Cystobacter fuscus: one gene and its partner. The protein of the gene in region 1 interacts with the protein of each later gene in a pairwise test. Links are inferred from orthologs where the notes say so. Each region holds a gene or a part of one and is shown on either strand. Other genes may lie near its edges.

The links.
Region 2: the proteins of lpdA (region 1) and odhB interact in binary tests that used the Escherichia coli proteins (3 or more experiments, as listed by UniProt). The link is inferred for Cystobacter fuscus from one-to-one orthologs.

Annotation. Positions count from the first base shown.
Region 1 is NZ_CP022098.1:4,605,483-4,614,464, forward strand. The notes cover bases 4,250-7,118. They hold lpdA (dihydrolipoyl dehydrogenase), read left to right. Parts: upstream 4,250-4,919; coding sequence 4,920-6,317; downstream 6,318-7,118. Other genes in these bases: CYFUS_RS19025 (hypothetical protein), read right to left, coding at 4,250-4,844; lipA (lipoyl synthase), read left to right, coding at 6,623-7,118. Also shown: hisN (histidinol-phosphatase), read left to right, coding at 1-351; bifunctional phosphoribosyl-AMP cyclohydrolase/phosphoribosyl-ATP diphosphatase HisIE, read left to right, coding at 351-965; CYFUS_RS19015 (ribonuclease R family protein), read right to left, coding at 976-2,868; CYFUS_RS19020 (hypothetical protein), read right to left, coding at 2,894-3,703; more of CYFUS_RS19025, read right to left, coding at 3,729-4,249; more of lipA, read left to right, coding at 7,119-7,558; CYFUS_RS19040 (dihydrolipoamide acetyltransferase family protein), read left to right, coding at 7,594-8,862; CYFUS_RS51735 (ClpX C4-type zinc finger protein), read left to right, coding at 8,896-8,982. UniProt on the Escherichia coli protein: Lipoamide dehydrogenase is a component of the glycine cleavage system as well as of the alpha-ketoacid dehydrogenase complexes.
Region 2 is NZ_CP022098.1:10,537,560-10,546,672, reverse strand. Bases 3,031-6,030 are described here. They hold odhB (2-oxoglutarate dehydrogenase complex dihydrolipoyllysine-residue succinyltransferase), read right to left. Parts: upstream 5,143-6,030; coding sequence 3,919-5,142; downstream 3,031-3,918. Other genes in these bases: CYFUS_RS42755 (2-oxoglutarate dehydrogenase E1 component), read right to left, coding at 5,132-6,030; CYFUS_RS42765 (cold-shock protein), read right to left, coding at 3,562-3,768; CYFUS_RS42770 (DPP IV N-terminal domain-containing protein), read left to right, coding at 3,031-3,456. Outside these bases: CYFUS_RS42780 (methyl-accepting chemotaxis protein), read right to left, coding at 1-205; CYFUS_RS42775 (UPF0489 family protein), read right to left, coding at 397-1,164; more of CYFUS_RS42770, read left to right, coding at 1,213-3,030; more of CYFUS_RS42755, read right to left, coding at 6,031-8,011; enoyl-ACP reductase FabI, read left to right, coding at 8,260-9,078. UniProt on the Escherichia coli protein: E2 component of the 2-oxoglutarate dehydrogenase (OGDH) complex which catalyzes the second step in the conversion of 2-oxoglutarate to succinyl-CoA and CO(2).

The DNA of each region.
Region 1 (8,982 bases):
TCGGCCGAGGCCGATCTGTCGCGCGCCCTGGTGCTGACCACCGACGAGCGCTTCCTGACGTATCCCCAGCGCGGGGCGGCGTGGCGGGGCCTGGCGGCCAAGGCGTCCGTCTCCCGGACCTGGGGGGATTGCTACGGCTACCTGATGTTGGCCACCGGCCGGGCCGAGGTGATGGTCGACGAGCTGATGTCCCCCTGGGACGCGGCCGCGCTGCAGCCCATCATCGAGGAGGCCGGCGGCGTCTTCACGGACTGGACGGGCAAGCGCACGGCGTTCGGCGGCAACTGCATCGCCACCAACGCGGTGCTCGCACAGCAGGTGCGCGAGCTGCTCGGGGCGAAGGGGACATGATGTTGGACTTGTCGAAGCTGGATTTCACCAAGGGCAACGGGCTGGTGACGGTGGTGACGCAGGATGCCCACACGGGTGACCTGCTCATGGTCGCGCACGCGGACCGCGAGGCGCTCGAGAAGACGCTCGAGACGGGCGAGATGTACTACCGCTCGCGCTCGCGGGGCTTGTGGCACAAGGGCGGCACGAGCGGAAACGTGCAGCGCGTGGTGTCCCTCACGGCCGACTGCGACGCGGACGCGGTGCTCGCCCGGGTGGAAAAGGCGGGTCCGGCCTGTCACACCGGAGCGGAGACGTGCTTCGACATCGGTCCGGTGGATGCGCTCGTGGCGCTGGACAGGACCATCGCCGAGCGCGCCACGAAGGCCCCGGAGCCCGGTGAGAAGCCGAGCTACACGCGGCGGCTCCTGGACGACCGCAACCTGCGCTTGAAGAAGATCGGCGAGGAAGCGGTGGAACTGGTGACGGCCTGCGCCGATGGCGACAAGGAGCGCGCGGCCGAGGAGGCCGCCGACGTCCTCTACCATCTGCTCGTGGCGGTGCGGCCATTGGGCGTGACGCTGGAGGACGTGAAGGCGGTGCTCGCGCGCCGCGCCAGCAAGCCGGCGAAGTGAACCTCCGCGCCTACTCGACGAGCGCCAGTCCGACGCGGCCCGGGTGTTCCTCCGTGAAGGCCACGCGCACCCGAAGCGGCATCCCGAGCGTGAAGTCACGCGTGGGCCCCACGAGCGAGGTCTCCCGGGCATCCGGGGCGTAGGGGCCTCCCGGAAGCGATTCCAGGGGAAGCAGTCCCTCCACGAGCGGCTGGTCGAGCTGGACGAGCAGCCCCGTGGAGCGCACCCGGGTGATGTGTCCGGTGAATTCCTGGCCCACGTGCGCGGCCATCACCCGTGCCTCCAGCAGCCGGTGTCGTTCCTTCTCCGCTCGCTGAGCGCGCCGGACGCGCTCGTTGAGGTGGAGCGAGAGCCGCTCGACGTCGGGATCCTCGTGCGGGAAGTCCCGCCGGCCGCGCAGGTAGTGCTTGAGGGCGCGGTGGACGGCGAGGTCCGCGTAGCGCCGCAGCGGCGAGGTGAAGTGCACATAGGCGCGTGCCGCGAGGCCGAAATGGGGGGCGGGCACCACGCTGTAGCGCGAGGAGGCGAGCGCCTTGAACATCACCGAGCGCAGCGCGGCCTCCTCGGGCACACCGGAGAGCTGCCGGGCGAACGCGGCGAGGGACAGCGGGGTGAGCGTGCGGCCCAGGCCCGCGGCGAAGCCCGAGTGGAGGGCGAAGGCATCCAGGTCCGCCACGGCCTGGGGCTCGGGCTCTCCCTGGACGCGGAAGGGGGCGGGAAGGCCCCGCTCGACGAGCCAGCCGGCGATGGCCTCGTTGGCGGCCACCATGAAGCGCTCGACGAGCGCATGCGCCGAAGTGGGTCGCTCGGTCTCGATGCCCGAGACCTCGCCCGTGACTTCATCGAAGGTGAAGTGGGCCTCGTCGCGCGTCTGGTCGATGCCCCCGCGTCCCGCCCGCGCCACCGCCAGCCGCGCCGCCGCCGCGCGCAACCACGGCATCGCCTCGCGCACCCGGGCCATCGGCTCGGACACCTCTCCCTGGTCGAGGTACGCCGTCACCTCGGTGTAGCTCAGCCTCGCCCAGGAGCGCAGCAGGCTCTCGTAGACATCCACCGAGGTGACCCGTCCTTCCGGATCGATGCGCAGCTCCACCGTGACGCACAGCCGCTCCTCGCCCGGCACGAGGCTGAGCGAGCCCGCTGCCAGCGCCTCGGGGAGCATGGGCAGCAGGGTGTCCCCGAGGTACACGTTGGTGGCCCGCTCGCGAGCCTCGCGATCCAGGGCGGAGCCCTCGGGGATGAACTCGGCGGCGTCCGCGATGGAGACGAACAGCCGCAGCGCGCCATCCCCTCCCGCGGGGAGCACGGAGAGCGCGTCATCGATGATGCGGGTGATGGGCGCGTCCACGGTCACCGTGGGCACCTCGCGCAGATCCCTCCGGCCCTCCCGCGTGAGCGGCCGGGCGAGGACCTGGGGGACCTCGGCGTGGGCCTCCGGACCGAACTCACGGCGCAGGCCATGGCGCAGCAGGAGGCGCTCCAGGGAGCGGTCCACTCCGGGCGCGAGCTTGCGCACCAACCGGACCTTGTCCTCGTCGATGCGGGCCACCACCGCGTCGCCGGGCTGGACCTCGATGCCCTCCGCTTCCAGGGGCCAGGCGCCCGCGCCCACGTCCCGGTCGGGTTGGAGCAGCACACGCTCCTCGCGCACCACCACCTCGCCATAGAGCTCCTGGCGGGGCCGGTGCACGACCGACAAGCCGCTGGCGCGCCACCGGCCGTCCTCCGCGCGGGTGATTCTCGCGGAGACGACGTCGTCGGCCAGGTGGTGCCTCAGCTCCGGGGGAGGGATGAAGGCGGAGAGACCCTCGGAGGTGTTGCTGGGCCGCACGATGAGGAAGCCATGACCCCGGTGGTGGACGTCGATGTGGCCGGTGACGGTGCGGGAAGTGGGCGAGTCCATGGCGCCGCACCATGTTCCCGCCGCGTCACGGTGTCGAGAGGCCCCTCTCCACCAGGGACACGAGATCCGCCTGCACACCCAACACCGCGAAGCCGAAGTTGCCCCAGTTGTAGATGTCGCGGCGTGTCACGTCCGCTCCGCCCCCGAGCAGCCGCAGCCGCGCGTAGGCATTCACGTCGCCCCGCGTGTTCAGCGGAACACCCAACGTCAGGGCCACGTCGTAGATGCCGCCCGTGGTGTTGCCCACCAGACCAAAGGTGGAGAGCGCGTCGGCCTCCAGCCCCGCCCACACGCGCGAGGGCAGCTCGTAGCGCAGCCGGGTCTTCAGCGCGCCCACCACGCCGATGTCGCTCTCCTGCGAGTAGCGCGAGCCATCCACCGCGCCCCATCCCACCAGGGCGTTGCGGATCTGCACGCTCGCGCCGATGTCCCACTTGAAGCGCTCCCCATCGATGAGCCGGAAGAGGTAGCTGCCGCGGAACCCATCGAAGAGGTAGCGGCTGTCCACCACGGTGCCCGCGGGGAACACGGTTCCGCGGAAGTCGATGTCCCGCGACAGCGTCGCGCGCGTGGTCACGTCGAACGGGGCGTACAGCAGGATGAGGCCATGACGCGCGCCCAGGCGTGCCTCCACGGCGGCGCGCCAGGTGCGGTAGAGGGTGGCGTTCTGCTGGAGATCCTCGGCCGAATAGGACGTGCCCGAGGGACCATAGCGGCCATCGTTCTGGAAGATGGCGGCTGGGCCCGTCTCGTACTCGGCGAGCAGCCCCGTGAGGGGACTCGCGGCGAGGGCGGGCATGGAGAGCAGGGTCAGGACGAGCAGGGAAGTTCGCATGGTGCCCGCTCCAACGCCTCGGCCCTCAGCGCGTTACACGGATTTCCACGTCGATCAACGAAAGTGAACTCTTCGTGGGAAAGACACTGAGCGCCTCGACGTTCAGGAGGGCGGCCGGTAGCGCGCAGGACTCCCACTGCCCGGTGCCCTGGAACTGGCAGACCCGGGGGCGCACGAAGTTCGTCCGCGTGTCCGGATCGCTCATCCCCACCTCTTCCTCCACCCGGACCACGGCCCGCAGCAGGCCCGGGCCGCGCGCACGCACGCGCAGGGCCGTCAGGGCTTGGACGGGAGGCGAGAACACCGCGCTCAGCGCGCCGTCCTTGCGCCACCGGGGGGACTGCTCCGCCGCCGTGAGGGAGACGGACGTGGACTCCTGCCCATCGAAGGCTCGCTCCGCCCCCTCGGGGCCCACGACGCGGTCCGGCTCGAGCACGGCGGTCGTGGTGGCGGGCATCGCCGTCTGGACGAGCGAGGCCAGGGCAGGCACGTCACCTTGCACCACGACGGCCCGCAGCAGCGGGGAGGACACCCGTCCCTCGCGGGCACAGACCGGGGTGAGCTGCTCGAGCCAGGTCCTGCGCTCCCGCGTCGGGGGTTCCTCGTCCAGGGCGGCGGGCGCGAGTAGGGTGCGCACCACCTCGGCGCAGGCCCCCCGGGTTCCCGGGCCGGCGTGCTCCAGGTACCAGAGGGGAAGGGCGGGCGGGGGCGTTCCCCCCCGGCTCTCGGCCATGACCGCGCGGACGACGGCTTGTTCGCAGGGGTTGGCGCCGGAGGGGCAGCGCTGACACAGCAGGTCGAGCAGCTCGCGAGCGGGAGCCATTCCGGCCGTCAATGGGAAGCGGGCATCCAGGGCCGGGCCCAGCTCGCACGCCCGAACGGGCGGGGTGGGGCAGGCGTCCAGTTCCCGCCGAGCCGAGGCCAGGGCCGTGGCGTCCTCGGGCGCCTTGAGGACGTTCTCCAGGGACTTCTCGAGAGTCGGGCAGATCGGGGTACCGGGGGAGGGCGTGGACGGGATGCCGCGGGGCGGCACGGGGGCGGGCCCTCCTTCTGGCTCCCTGTGGGTGACGTAATAGAGGCGCGCGAAGGCCACCAGGGCGAGCGTCATCAGGAGGAGTGATCGGACGGGGAAGCGTCGCAAGGTGCAAACTCCTTGATTCCAGCCGGGAGGGGTGGTTATCAGCGCCGCGCGGTTACATCCACCCCGGAGGCATTCGTGGCTGAGACTTTCGACGTGGTGATCATCGGTTCGGGCCCGGGGGGTTATGTCGGTGCGATCCGGGCGGCGCAGCTCGGGTTGAAGACGGCCCTCATCGAGAAGGACAAGCGCCTGGGTGGCACGTGCCTCCACCGGGGCTGCATCCCCACCAAGTCGCTGCTGTGGAGCGCCTCGCTCCTGCATCACATCAAGGAAGCGGCGGACTTCGGCATCGAGGTGCCGGCGCCGGTGGTCAACTGGGCCAAGGTCCAGGAGCACAAGCAGAAGGTGGTCACCAAGGCCGCCAACGGCATCGACTACCTGATGAAGAAGAACAAGATCTCGGTCTTCAAGGGCCATGGCCGCATCGCCGGCAAGGGCAAGGTCGAGGTCACCGCCGACGACGGCTCCAAGCAGACGCTGGACACCAAGAACATCATCATCGCGACGGGCTCGGTGCCCAAGTCGCTGCCCAACGTGCAGGTGGATCACCAGCGCGTGCTCAACAGCGACTCCATCCTCACGATTGATCGCATTCCCAAGAGCCTCATCGTCATCGGCGCGGGCGCGGTGGGCTGCGAGTTCGCCTCCGTCTTCAACCACATGGGCACCCAGGTCTCCGTGGTGGAGTACCTGCCCAACCTGCTGCCCATCGAGGACGTGGACGTCTCCAAGGAGTTCGAGAAGCACTTCAAGAAGCGCAAGATCGACGTGCACACCGGCGCCAAGGTGGAGAAGGTGGAGAGCAGCGCCAACGGCGTGAAGCTCACCATGACCGTGGGCACCGAGACGCGCACCATCGAGGCCGAGTACGTGCTGTCCGCCGTGGGCCGCGCCCCGGTGACCGAGGACATCGGTCTGAACTTCACGTCCATCAAGGCCGATCGTGGCTTCATCAAGACGGACGAGATGATGCGCACCACCGAGCCGAACGTGTACGCGATCGGTGACGTCATCCCCACGCCGATGCTCGCCCACGTGGCCAGCGCCGAGTCGGTGCTCGCGGTGGAGCACATCGCCGGCAAGAAGCCCACGCCCATCAACTACGACCTGACGCCGTCGGCCACCTACTGCTACCCCGAGGTGGCATCCGTGGGCCTCACGGAGAAGAAGGCCAAGGAGCGCGGCTACGACGTGAAGACGGGCATCTTCCCGTTCTCCGCCGTCACCAAGGCCTCCATCTCCAACGAGGCCATCGGTCTGGTGAAGGTGGTCTCGGACAAGAAGTACGACGAGGTGCTCGGCGTCCACCTGGTGGGCCCGCACGCCACCGAGCTGCTCGCCGAGGCCTGCGTGGCGCTCCGCCTGGAGATCACCACCGAGGAGCTCGCGCACACGATGCACGCCCACCCCACGCTCTCGGAGATCATGAAGGAAGGCGCCGAGATGACCCTGGGTCACCCGATCCACATCTGAGCCGGGCGCTCCGCGCTCGCTTCACTCAGGCCGTCCGGGACGACTCCGTCTCGGGCGGCCGTTGCATGTCCGGGGGGCTGGTTGGTGGGGAGGGGGTGCTCGCCCGCCGGGTGGCCGAGCCTCTCATCACCCGGGCGGGTCGGGTGTGCGGGAGGCGCGAGTGTTCCGGGGCGGACGCGCGCTGCCTGGAATGGTGGGACGCGTTAGAAGGGAGATGCATTTGAATCCGCGCGAGAGCTGACATATCGCGTCAAGGCTTCCCGCTTGACCCTGCTTTCGCCCCAACCGTAGAAGGCCCGCGACCCATGGCGACTCCCGATCGTTTTCCCCTGCCGCAGGTAGCCGAATCCACTCGGAAGCCCGAGTGGTTGAAGGTGCGTCTTCCTCACGGGGAGGGGTACGAGCGGGTGAAGTCCATCGTGCGCCGCACGAAGCTGGCCACGGTGTGCGAGGAAGCGCGCTGCCCGAACATCGCCGAGTGCTGGGGTGGTGGCACCGCCACGGTGATGCTCATGGGCGAGGTGTGCACGCGCGCGTGCCGCTTCTGCCACGTGAAGGTGGGCGCGCCGCCGCCGTTGGATCCGATGGAGCCCATCCACCTGGCCCAGGCCGTCAAGGAGATGGACCTGGAGTACATCGTGGTCACCTCGGTGAACCGGGATGATCGGCCGGATGGGGGCGCGAGCCACTTCGCCTCGGCCATCCGCGAGCTGCGCCAGCACTCGCCCAAGACGATCGTCGAGGTGCTCATCCCCGACTTCAAGGGCAAGGAGCAGGACCTGGACACCGTGGCCCAGGCCCGGCCGCACGTGGTGGCCCACAACGTGGAGACGGTGGAGCGCCTCACCCCCACCGTGCGCGATCGCCGCGCCACCTACCGCCAGTCGCTCCGGGTGCTCGAGTACCTCAAGAACCGCCCCGAGCGGCTCTACACCAAGAGCTCCGTCATGGTGGGCCTGGGCGAGACGGACGCCGAGCTGGAGCAGACCTTCCGCGACCTGCGCTCGGCGGGCGTGGACGTGCTGACGCTCGGCCAGTACCTCCAGCCCTCGCAGTACCACCTGCGCGTGGAGCGCTTCGTGAGCCCGCCCCAGTTCGAGGCCTACAAGCAGCTCGCCGAGTCCTTCGGCTTCCTCTACGTCGCCTCCGGCCCGCTCGTGCGCTCGAGCTACCGCGCCGCCGAGTTCTTCATGAAGGGCCTCATGGAGCGTGAGCGCCTGGGGCTCGCCAGCGGCACCTGACGCCTTTCCTCTCCTCATCCCGAAACGGAACCCGAATGGCGATCTTCGAGTTGAAGCTTCCTGATCTTGGCGAAGGTGTTCAGGAGGGTGAACTGGTCAAGTGGCACGTCAAAGCGGGTGACCTGGTCAAGGAGGACCAGACCCTCGCCGAGGTGATGACGGACAAGGCCACGGTGACCGTTCCCAGCCCCAAGGCCGGCCGGGTCGTGCAGACGCACGGCAAGGAAGGCGAGATGGCGAAGGTGCACCAGCTCCTCGTCACGCTCGAGCTCGAGGGTTCCGCGCCCGCCCAGGCCTCGGCTGGCCATGGGGCTCCGGCGGCCGCTCCCGCTCCCTCCGCTCCCGTGGCCGCGGCGGCCAGCTCGGCTCCGGAGGCCGCGTCCGCGTCCAAGGTGCTCGCCACGCCGCTCACCCGCCGCATGGCGCGCGAGCACGGGTTGGATCTCTCGCAGATCGCCGGTTCCGGGCCGCAGGGCCGCGTGATGAAGGCGGACGTGAAGGCGGCCATCGCGGGCGCGTCCTCCTCGCGCAACGAGGTGTCACCGCCCCCCGCCGCCGCGCGTCCGGCCGCTCCCCCGGTGGTCTCGGGCCGGGCCGACGAGCGCATCCCGCTGCGTGGCCTGCGCAAGAAGATCGCCGAGAAGATGGTGCGCTCGAAGTTCACCGCGCCCCACTTCGGCTTCGTCGAGGAGACGGATGCCACGGAGCTCGTCGCCCTGCGCAAGCGGCTCAACGAGAGCCTGGCCGCCACGGGGGACAAGACGAAGCTGTCCTTCCTGCCCTTCATCGTGAAGGCCGTCATCGCGGCGATGAAGAAGTTCCCCCACCTCAACGCGCAGATGGACGAGGCCGCCCAGGAGCTCGTCGTCCGGGGCGAGTTCAACATCGGCATCGCGGTGGCCACCCCCGAGGGGCTCACCGTCCCGGTGATCAAGAACGCGGATCGACTCACCCTGCGCGAGCTGGCCGAGGAGATCCTCCGCCTGAGCACCGCGGCGCGCGAGCGCAAGCTGAAGATGGACGAGCTGACCGGAGGCTCCTTCACCATCACCTCGCTCGGGCAGTCGGGCGGTATCTTCGCCACGCCCATCATCAACCACCCCGAGGTGGCCATCCTGGGCATCCACCGCATGCGCAAGCGGCCCGTGGTGGACAAGAACGACCAGGTGGTCGTGCGCGAGATGATGAACATCTCCATCTCCGCCGATCACCGTGTCATCGACGGCCAGATGGCCGCGGACTTCGTCTACGAGGTCATCAAGTACCTGGAGCATCCGGACATGCTGTTCCTGGCCATGGCCTGACGGCCGTCGGCCTTCGCGAAGGAGTACGGGCCCATGGCCGAGAACGTCCGCGACGTCATCCGTGCCGCCCAGGCGGCGGAACTCGGCGGCGACAAGCGCCGGGCCATCGAGTTGTTCCAA
Region 2 (9,113 bases), 5.9 Mb from region 1 along the record:
AGGGCACGCCCACGGAGCCCAGCAGGATGAAGAGGGGCAGCAGGTAGCGCAGGCTCCAGGACATCTCCTCGGCCGACAACCCGAGCGCCAGCGCGAACAGGTAGGCGGTGACGGGCGAGAAGAGGACGCTCCACGTCGCCATGACGAGGAACACCCGGTGAGGAAGCTGCGGAGGGATGACCGTCTGCGGGTGTGAGCCGTTCATGAGACCGGGTCATTCTCCCAGAGAGAGGGGCGGGGAAGACAGGGACGCGCCCGGGGCCTCCCATGGCTGCTTGAATACTCCGCTGCCAGGCGGATGTTAACCAGGAAGTCCCGACTTGGTCGCCAGCTGGGTCGGGGGCTCCAAAAAGGAGGGCTTCTGGAGGCGGGCCCGAACAGGGCTCGGAGAGGGTGTCAGGGGGGCTGGGTGCGCAGCAACTCGCGGAAGAGCACCTCGGCCACGTCCTGGAAGAGCCTGCCGGAGGCGAGCAGTCCCCCACAGTGATGGGGCTCCCGGGCCAGGGTCAGCGCGACGCAGCGGCTCAGGACGGCCTCCCAGAAACACTCCGAGTCCGGTGGGAGCAGGTACTCCCGGATGATCTCCCGGGGCCAGGGCAGCACGGTGGTGGGGTCCGCGTCGCTCAGGCTCGTGAAGCAGTCCAGGTCCACGTCCAGCAGCACCCGCTCGGCGGCCTCGAGTACCTCGCGCACGCGGTCTCCCGGCGCGGGCGAGGCCCAGGCCTCCGCCGCCCGGTCCACCGTGGGCACCACCACCAGGCGGTGCGAGCGCCCCCGCGTGTCGACGTAGTGCTCCGCCGTGGACGCGCCGCGAGGAGTTGCCCGCGCGAGCACCAGGGCATCGCCCACGAGTCCCGCCTCCATGGCCGCCAGGATGTGATCGTAGTTGCGCACGTCGAGGTGCCAGCGCGCGTGTTCATCGAGCGCGCGCAGTCCCGCGGAGCGATCCGGCACCGCCGCGGGCGTCGCCGGCACCACCAGATCCAGGTGCCGGTCCAACGTCACCAGCAGCGCCGGAGGCCCGTCCTCGCCCAGGGCACAGGCCCAGGCGGGGAGCGCGAGGCGGTGTGGATCGAACACGTAGGCGTCTCTCGGCCCCCGCCCGCCACCGAGCGCCAGCCGGATGATGCCCGCCAGACGCAGGTGTCGCTGGGAATCGTCCATGAGCCGACGGGAGTGTAGGCTGCGCGCGCCTTTCCTCCCAAAGGAAGAATGGCCCTGCTTCCCATGCGCCTTGCTCCCATGCGACTCCTGCTCGCCGCCGCGTTGCTCGTCTCCTGCGCTCCCGCACTGAAACAGCACCCCCCGACCAAGCCCATGCCCTCCGCCACCGATTCCTTCCTGCGTGATTACGCCGAGACGCGCCGCTTCATGAGTGGCCGTCCCCTGGCGGCCCGCATCACCCCCGACGAGAAGACCGTGCTCTTCCTGCGCGGTCAGCCCCGCGCGCCCATCCAGACGCTGTTCGCCTTCGACGTGGCGAGCGGCGAGGCCCGGGAGGTGCTCACCCCCGAGTCCATCCTCAAGGGCGCCGAGGAGACCCTGTCTCCCGAGGAGAAGGCCCGCCGCGAGCGCATGCGCGTGAGCGCCCGGGGCTTCACCTCGTACCAGTTGTCCGAGGACGGCTCGAACATCCTCGTGCCGCTGTCGGGCAAGCTCTACCTGGTGGAGCGCGCGAGCGGAAAGTCCCTGGAGCTCAAGACGGGCGAGGGCATCGTGGATCCGCGCTTCTCCCCGGACGGCAAGCACGTGGCGTACGTGCGCGACAACGACGTCTACCGCCTGGAGCTGGCCTCCAACACCGAGCGCCAGGTCACCAAGGGGGGCTCGCCCCTGCTCACCCATGGCCTGGCCGAGTTCGTCGCCCAGGAGGAGATGCGCCGCTACTCCGGCTGGTGGTGGAGCCCGGACGCGCGCTTCATCGCCTATACGGAGTCGGACACCTCGGGCGTGGAGAAGCTCTCGCTCATCGACGTGATGCACCCCGAGCGGGGCGCGGACACCCCCGCCTATCCCCGCCCGGGCAAGGAGAACGCCAGGGTGCGCCTGGGCGTCATCCCCGTGTCGGGAGGCAACACGGTCTGGGTGAAGTGGGACGCGCAGGCCTACCCGTACCTCGCCACGGTGGTGTGGCCGAAGAAGGGGCCGCTCACGCTGCTCGTGCAGAACCGCACCCAGACGGAGCAGAAGCTGCTCGCGGTGGACCCGGCCAGCGGCACCACGCGCGAGCTGCTCACGGAGAAGGATGACGCCTGGCTCGAGCTGGATCAGTCGTTCCCGCACTGGCTCGAGGATGGCTCGGGCTTCCTCTGGTACACGGAGCGCAACGGCGGTCCCGAGGTGGAGCTGCGTGGCGCGGATGGCTCCCTCACGCGCTCGCTCGTGAAGCCGGAGGCGGGCCTGCGCGAGTTCGTGCGCTACCTGGAGAAGGAGGGCGTGCTCTACTTCAACGGCGGACCCAACCCCTCCGAGAGCTACCTGTGGCGCGTGAAGGACGGCGGGGCTCCGGAGCAGGTGCGTCCGGGCACCGCGGGCGAGGCCGTCGAGACCGGGACGGTGTCCAAGTCGGGCGCGCTGCTGCTCTTCACCCACTCGAGCCTCACGTCGATGCCGCGCACCTACGTGGCGCGCGCGGACGGCTCGCGGGTGGGGGAGCTGCCCTCGGTGGCCGTGGAGCCGCCCTTCACGCCGCGCGTGGAGTTCCGCGAGCTGGGCCCGTTGATGTTCCAGTCCTCGTTGGTGCGCCCGCGTGACGCGAAGCCGGGGGAGAAGCTGCCCGTCATCGTCGAGGTGTACGCGGGCCCCACCGTCACCGTCGTCCACAAGAGCATGGCGCCGCACCTGTTGTCGCAGTGGATGGCGGACCAGGGCTACCTCATCGCCCGCTTCGATGGCCGGGGCACTCCGCTGCGGGGCGCGCAGTGGCAGCGCGCGGTGCACCTGGACTTCTCCGGCGTGACGCTGGAGGACCAGGCCAACGCCGTCCACGCGCTCGCCGCCGCGGTGCCCGAGGTGGATGAGTCGCGCGTGGGCATCGAGGGCTGGAGCTTTGGTGGCTACATGGCCGCGCTCGCCGCGCTCAAGCGTCCGGACGTCTTCAAGGCGGCCGTGTCCGGGGCGCCCGTGGTGGACTGGCTCGACTACGACACCCACTACACCGAGCGCTACCTGGGGCTGCCCCAGCAGCACCCCGAGGCCTACGAGAAGAGCTCCCTGCTCACCTACGCGCGCGACGCGGACAAGCCCATCTCTCCGCTGCTCCTCATCCACGGCACCGCGGATGACAACGTGTACTTCTTCCACACGCTCAAGCTGTCCGACGCGCTCTTCCGTGCGGGCAAGTACCACGAGTTCTTGCCGCTCAGCGGGCTGACGCACATGGTACCGGATCCGCTCGTCACCCAGCGCCAGTACGAGTGGGTGATGGGCCACTTCAAGCGCCACCTCCAGAAGTAGGCGACCTCTTCCGCGTGCGCGCGAAAGCAGAAGGCCCGGCTCCTCTGTCGAGGGGCCGGGCCTTCTGTCTTCAGTCCATCTGCCGTGAGCAGTGGCTGGGGGCTTTCAGGTGGTGGCGCGCACGTTCTGGGCCTGCAGGCCCTTGGGGCCGCGCGACACCTCGAACTCCACCTTCTGCCCCTCGGCGAGGGTGCGGAAGCCATCCATGTTGATCGCGGTGTGGTGGCAGAACACGTCCTCACCACCCGAGTCCTGCACGATGAATCCGAAACCCTTCGCGTCGTTGAACCACTTCACGGTGCCAGTTGCCATTGATGCTTCCTCGTCAGGAACCGGTCTCGGTGAGACCGGTTCGTTGCCCGTCCCCCGTCCGTCGGGTGACTCTGGATATTTTTGGCGGGCAGCCGATCGGCTGTCCAGTCGGTTGCCCTGTTTTCCAGACTAGTGGCGTCTGACGTTGTTTCAAATTTCCAGCAGGAGCCGAGTGGGATCCTCGATGCAGTCCTTGATGCGCACGAGGAACTGCACCGCCTCGCGGCCATCGATGAGGCGATGGTCGTAGGAGAGGGCGAGGTACATGATGGGCCGGATGACGACCTGGCCGTTGCGGGCCACGGGGCGCTCCACGATGTTGTGCATCCCCAGGATGCCCGTCTGGGGCGGGTTGAGGATGGGGGTGGAGAGCATGGAGCCGAAGGTGCCCCCGTTGGAGATGGTGAAGGTGCCGCCCTGCAGATCGTTCAGGGTGAGCTTGTCGTTCTTGGCGCGGACGCCGAAGTCACCGATCTTCTTCTCCATGTCCGCGAGCGACAGGGTGTCGGCGTCGCGCAGCACGGGCACCACGAGTCCGCGCGAGCCGCTCACCGCCACGCCGATGTCGTAGTAGCGCTTGAAGACGACGTCCTCGCCTTCGATCTCCGCGTTGACCTGGGGGAAGGTCTTGAGCGCCTCGATGGCGGCGCGCACGAAGAAGCTCATGAAGCCGAGCTTCACGCCGTGCTTGGCCTGGAACTTCTCGTTGTACTGCTTGCGCAGGTCCATCACCTCGCCCATGTCCACCTCGTTGAAGGTGGTGAGGATGGCGGCGTTGGACTGGGCCTGGAGCAGGCGCTCGGCGACGCGGCGGCGCAGGGGCGTCATCTTCACGCGCTCCTCGCGGTCCGCGCGGGGGCGGGGGCCGGAGGGAGCGGCGGGAGCCGGAGCGCGCGCGGGAGCGGTGGCCTCAGGGGCCGGACGGCTGAGCTGACCGAGCGCGTCCTCCTTGGTGATGCGGCCGCCGGCGCCGGTGCCCTTGAGCTGGGAGACGTCGAGGTTGTTCTCCTCGACGATCTTCCGGGCGGTGGGCGTGATGCGCGTGTCGGCGGTGGCGCTCGGAGCGGGCGCGGCGGCGGGAGCGGGAGCGGGAGCGGCGGCCTGCTGCGGCGCGGGAGCCGAGGCGCTGGCGCCGCTACCGGCCTCGATGGTGCCGAGCACATCACCCACGCGCACCTTGTCGCCCTCCTTGAAGGCGATGGTGGCGATGGCGCCGGCGGCGGGGGCGGGCACGTCGATGGTGACCTTGTCGGTCTCCAGGACGACGAGGGGCTCGTCCACGGAGACGGACTCACCCTTCTTCTTGTTCCACTTGCCGACGACGGCTTCGGTGATGGACTCGCCCAGGGGCGGGACTTTCAATTCAACGGCCATTCTTGGTTCCTCGGAGGATGGCTTCCTCCACGATGAGCTGCTGCTCCAGTTTGTGCGTCTGGGTGAAGCCGGTGGCGGGGCTGGCGGCCTCCGCGCGGCCGATGTAGCCCAACTTCACCGGGTTCTGTCCCCGGGTGGCGACGAGGTCGTGCAGGCGGGGGAAGATGAAGTGCCAGGCTCCCGAGTTGCGCGGCTCTTCCTGGACCCAGAACAGCTCGGTGAGCTTGGGCATCTTCGCCAGCAGGCCCGACAGTTCGTCGAAGGGGAAGGGGTAGAGCTGCTCCACGCGCACGATGGCGATGGAGGTGTCCTTGCGCGCGTCGCGCTCCTTGACGAGGTCGTAGTAGACCTTGCCCGAGCACAACAGCAGCCGAGTCACGCCCGCGGGGTCCACCTTGTCCGCGATGACCTCCTGGAAGGAGCCCGTGGCGAGCTCGTCCAGCTTGCTGGTGGCCTCGGGCAGACGCAGCATGCTCTTGGGCGACATGACCACGAGCGGCTTGCGCAGGGGGCGCAGCACCTGGCGGCGCAGCAGGTGGAAGATCTGCGCGGGCGTGGTGGGGTAGACGACCTGGATGTTGTCCTCGGCCGCCAGGTTCAGGAAGCGCTCGAGCCGGGCGCTGGAGTGCTCGGGGCCCTGGCCCTCGTAGCCGTGGGGCAGGAACAGCGTGATGCCGCTGAGCCGCCGCCACTTGCTCTCACCCGCGGCGATGAACTGATCGATGATGATCTGCGCGCCGTTGGCGAAGTCGCCGAACTGGGCCTCCCAGATGGTGAGGCCGTCCGGCACGTCCAGGCTGTAGCCGTACTCGAAGCCCAGCACGCCCATCTCCGACAGCGGGCTGTTGTGGATGTCGAAGTGGGCCCTGCCCGTGGGGAACTGGCGCAGCGGCACGTACTCCTTGCCCGTCTGCACGTCGTGGAGCACGGCGTGGCGGTGGCTGAAGGTGCCGCGCTCCACGTCCTGACCACTCACCCGCACGGTGTAGCCCTCGGAGAGCAGGGTGGCGTAGGCGAGCGACTCGCCCTCGCTCCACTGCAGCTCCTCGGTCTGGACCATGGACTGGCGCTTCTTGATGACCGTGCGCTCCACGTCGCGGTGGACGTTGAAGCCCTCGGGCACCTGGGCCAGCCTGGCGAGCGTGCCGCGCAGGCTCTCCTTGTCCACCGCGGTGCGCACCTCGGGCACGCCCGCCTCGGGTCCACCCTTGTAGGGCTTCCACAGGCCGTCGAGCGCGTTGGGCTCCTTGAACTGGCTCTCCGCGCGGGCGCGGGTGAGCGCCGCGTCGAACTCCTGCATGCAGCGCTGCTTGAGGGCCTCGGCCTCCTCGGCGGACACCCGGCCCTGGCTGGCGAGCTGCTGCGCGTAGAGCGTGCGCACCGTCGGGTGCTTGCGGATGATCTCGTACATCTCCGGCTGGGTGAACGACGGCTCATCGCCCTCGTTGTGCCCGTAGCGCCGGTAGCACACGAGGTCGACGACCACGTCGCTCTTGAACGTCTGCCGGTACTCGGCCGTCAGCCGCCCGATGTGGACGCACGCCTCGGGATCGTCCCCGTTCACGTGGAAGACGGGCACGTCGAGCATCTGCGCGAGCGCGGTGGAGTAGATGGAGCTGCGCGACTCCTCGGGGTCCGTCGTGAAGCCCACCTGGTTGTTGATGACCAGGTGCACGGTGCCGCCCGTCTCGTAGCCCGGCAGCCGCGAGAGGTTGAGCGTCTCGGCCACCACGCCCTGGCCGATGAAGGCCGCGTCGCCGTGGATGAGCACCGGCATCACCCGGGTGCGCGAGCCATCCCCGCTGCGATCCTGCTTGGCGCGCACGCGTCCCTCCACCACCGGGTTGACCGCCTCGAGGTGGCTGGGGTTGAAGGCCAGCGACAGGTGGATGCCCTGGCCGCCGCGCGTGGTGTGGTCCGAGCTGAAGCCCATGTGGTACTTCACGTCGCCCCGGCCCATGTGCTTCTTGGGATCCTGCGGACCGTCGAACTCGCTGAAGATCTGATCCGGCTTCTTGCCCAGGATGTTCGTCAGCACGTTGAGCCGGCCGCGGTGGGCCATGCCGATGACGACTTCCTTGAGGCCCATGCCGCCGCCCACCTCGAGCAGCGCGTCCATCATGGGCACGAGCGCCTCGCCGCCATCGAGCGCGAAGCGCTTGGCGCCGATGTACTTGGTGTGCAGGAAGTTCTCGAAGCCCTCGGCGTAGGAGAGCTTCTCGAGGATGTGGCGCTGCTCCGCCGCCGGGAACTCGGTGCGGTTCTCGGTGTACTCCATGCGCTTCATCAGCCAGCGGCGCCGCTCGCTGTCGAGCATCTGCATGAACTCCACGCCGATGGAGCCCGTGTACGTGCGGCGCAGCCGTCCGAGCAGCTCCTTGAGCTTGACGCGCGCCTCGGGGAAGACGTTGGAGCTCTCCACCATCTGCTCGAGCTCGGTGGCGGAGAAGTGCTTGTCGTCCGCCATGCCCACGTCGGCCACGTGCTCCATGGGCGGGCGCGGACGGCGGAGCGGATCCAGGTTGGCGCGCAGGTGGCCGCGCAGGCGGAAGGCGGAGATGGCCTGATCCACCCGGGCCTGCAGCTTCATGTCCTGCTCGAAGGCCACCGTGGGCCGGGTCTGCGGGGCGAGCGCCTGGGCGGCGGCGGGGGCTGCCTTGCCGGCCTTGGCGTCCTTGCCCGGCACCACGGGGGCGGGGGGCTCGATGGGAGTGGGGTTGAAGATGGGGCGGCCGGCGCCGTTGGTGCGCTCGAACACCTCGCGCCAGCTCGAGTCCACACTGGATGCGTCCTCGAGGTAGCGCGCGTAGAGCCCCTCGATGAAGTCGATGTTTCCGCCAGAAAGATACGAGTCCTGGAAATTCGCCATGGCGTGCTGCCTTTTACTGGAAGGCCGCCCCGTTGGGGGGTTTTCGGCAAGATTTATTGGGAGTGCCCTCGCTCGCCCCTACGATTGAGTTCCCCGGGAACAGCAGGTTTCATGCGCGGCGTGAGCACAACTTCACCTCGGGAGGGCCCGGGGGTCGCCGGATTCGGACGTCTTCCTGGCTTACCCGGGGCTCGGGGAGTGGTAAACCCCCTGGCACTCTCACTTTCTTTCGTCAGAAAGGCCTTCGCATGTTGCTGCAGGGCAAGAAGCTCCTCATCACCGGAGTTCTCACTCCCCAGTCCATCGCCTACGGGGTCGCCGAGCACGCGCTGGAGCAGGGCGCGGAGATCATCCTCACCGGCTTCGGCCGGGCGCGCTCGCTCACCGAGCGCAGCGCCAAACGCCTCAAGGAGGGCACCGAGGTGCTGGAGTTGGACGTGTCCAATCCCGAGCACTTCCCGGCCCTCACCGAGGCGCTGCGCCAGCGCTGGGGCCGGGTGGACGGCGTGCTGCACGCCATCGCCTTCGCGCCCGAGAACGCCCTGGGCGGAAACTTCCTCAACACCCCCTGGGAGAGCGTCCAGACGGCGTTCCGCATCTCGACCTTCTCCCTCAAGGAGCTGGCCGTGGCGGTGCTGCCCCTGATGCCCAAGGGCGGCTCCATCGTGGCGCTGGACTTCGACAACCGCGTGGCCTGGCCCATCTACGACTGGATGGGCGTGTGCAAGGCGGGCCTGGAGTCCGCGGTGCGCTACCTGGCCCGGGATCTGGGGCCCAAGGGTATCCGGGTCAACGCTCTGGCGGCCGGGCCGCTGGCCACGGTGGCGGCCAAGGGCATTCCCGGGTTCAAATCCCTCCAGCAGGGGTGGGGTCGCCAGGCTCCTCTGGGGTGGGATGCGCGCAACAGCCATGACGCGGTGACGCGGACCGCGTGTGCGCTCCTGTCCGATTGGATGCCCTCCACCACGGGGGAGATGATTCATGTGGACGGCGGCTATCATGCGATTGGTGCTCCGCCGGTGGACCCTCATGAAGACGAAAAGGAGGAGAGCGGCCAGCCGGGCTGAACACCTTCGGCTGGTCGATTGCTGTGCGGCGGGAG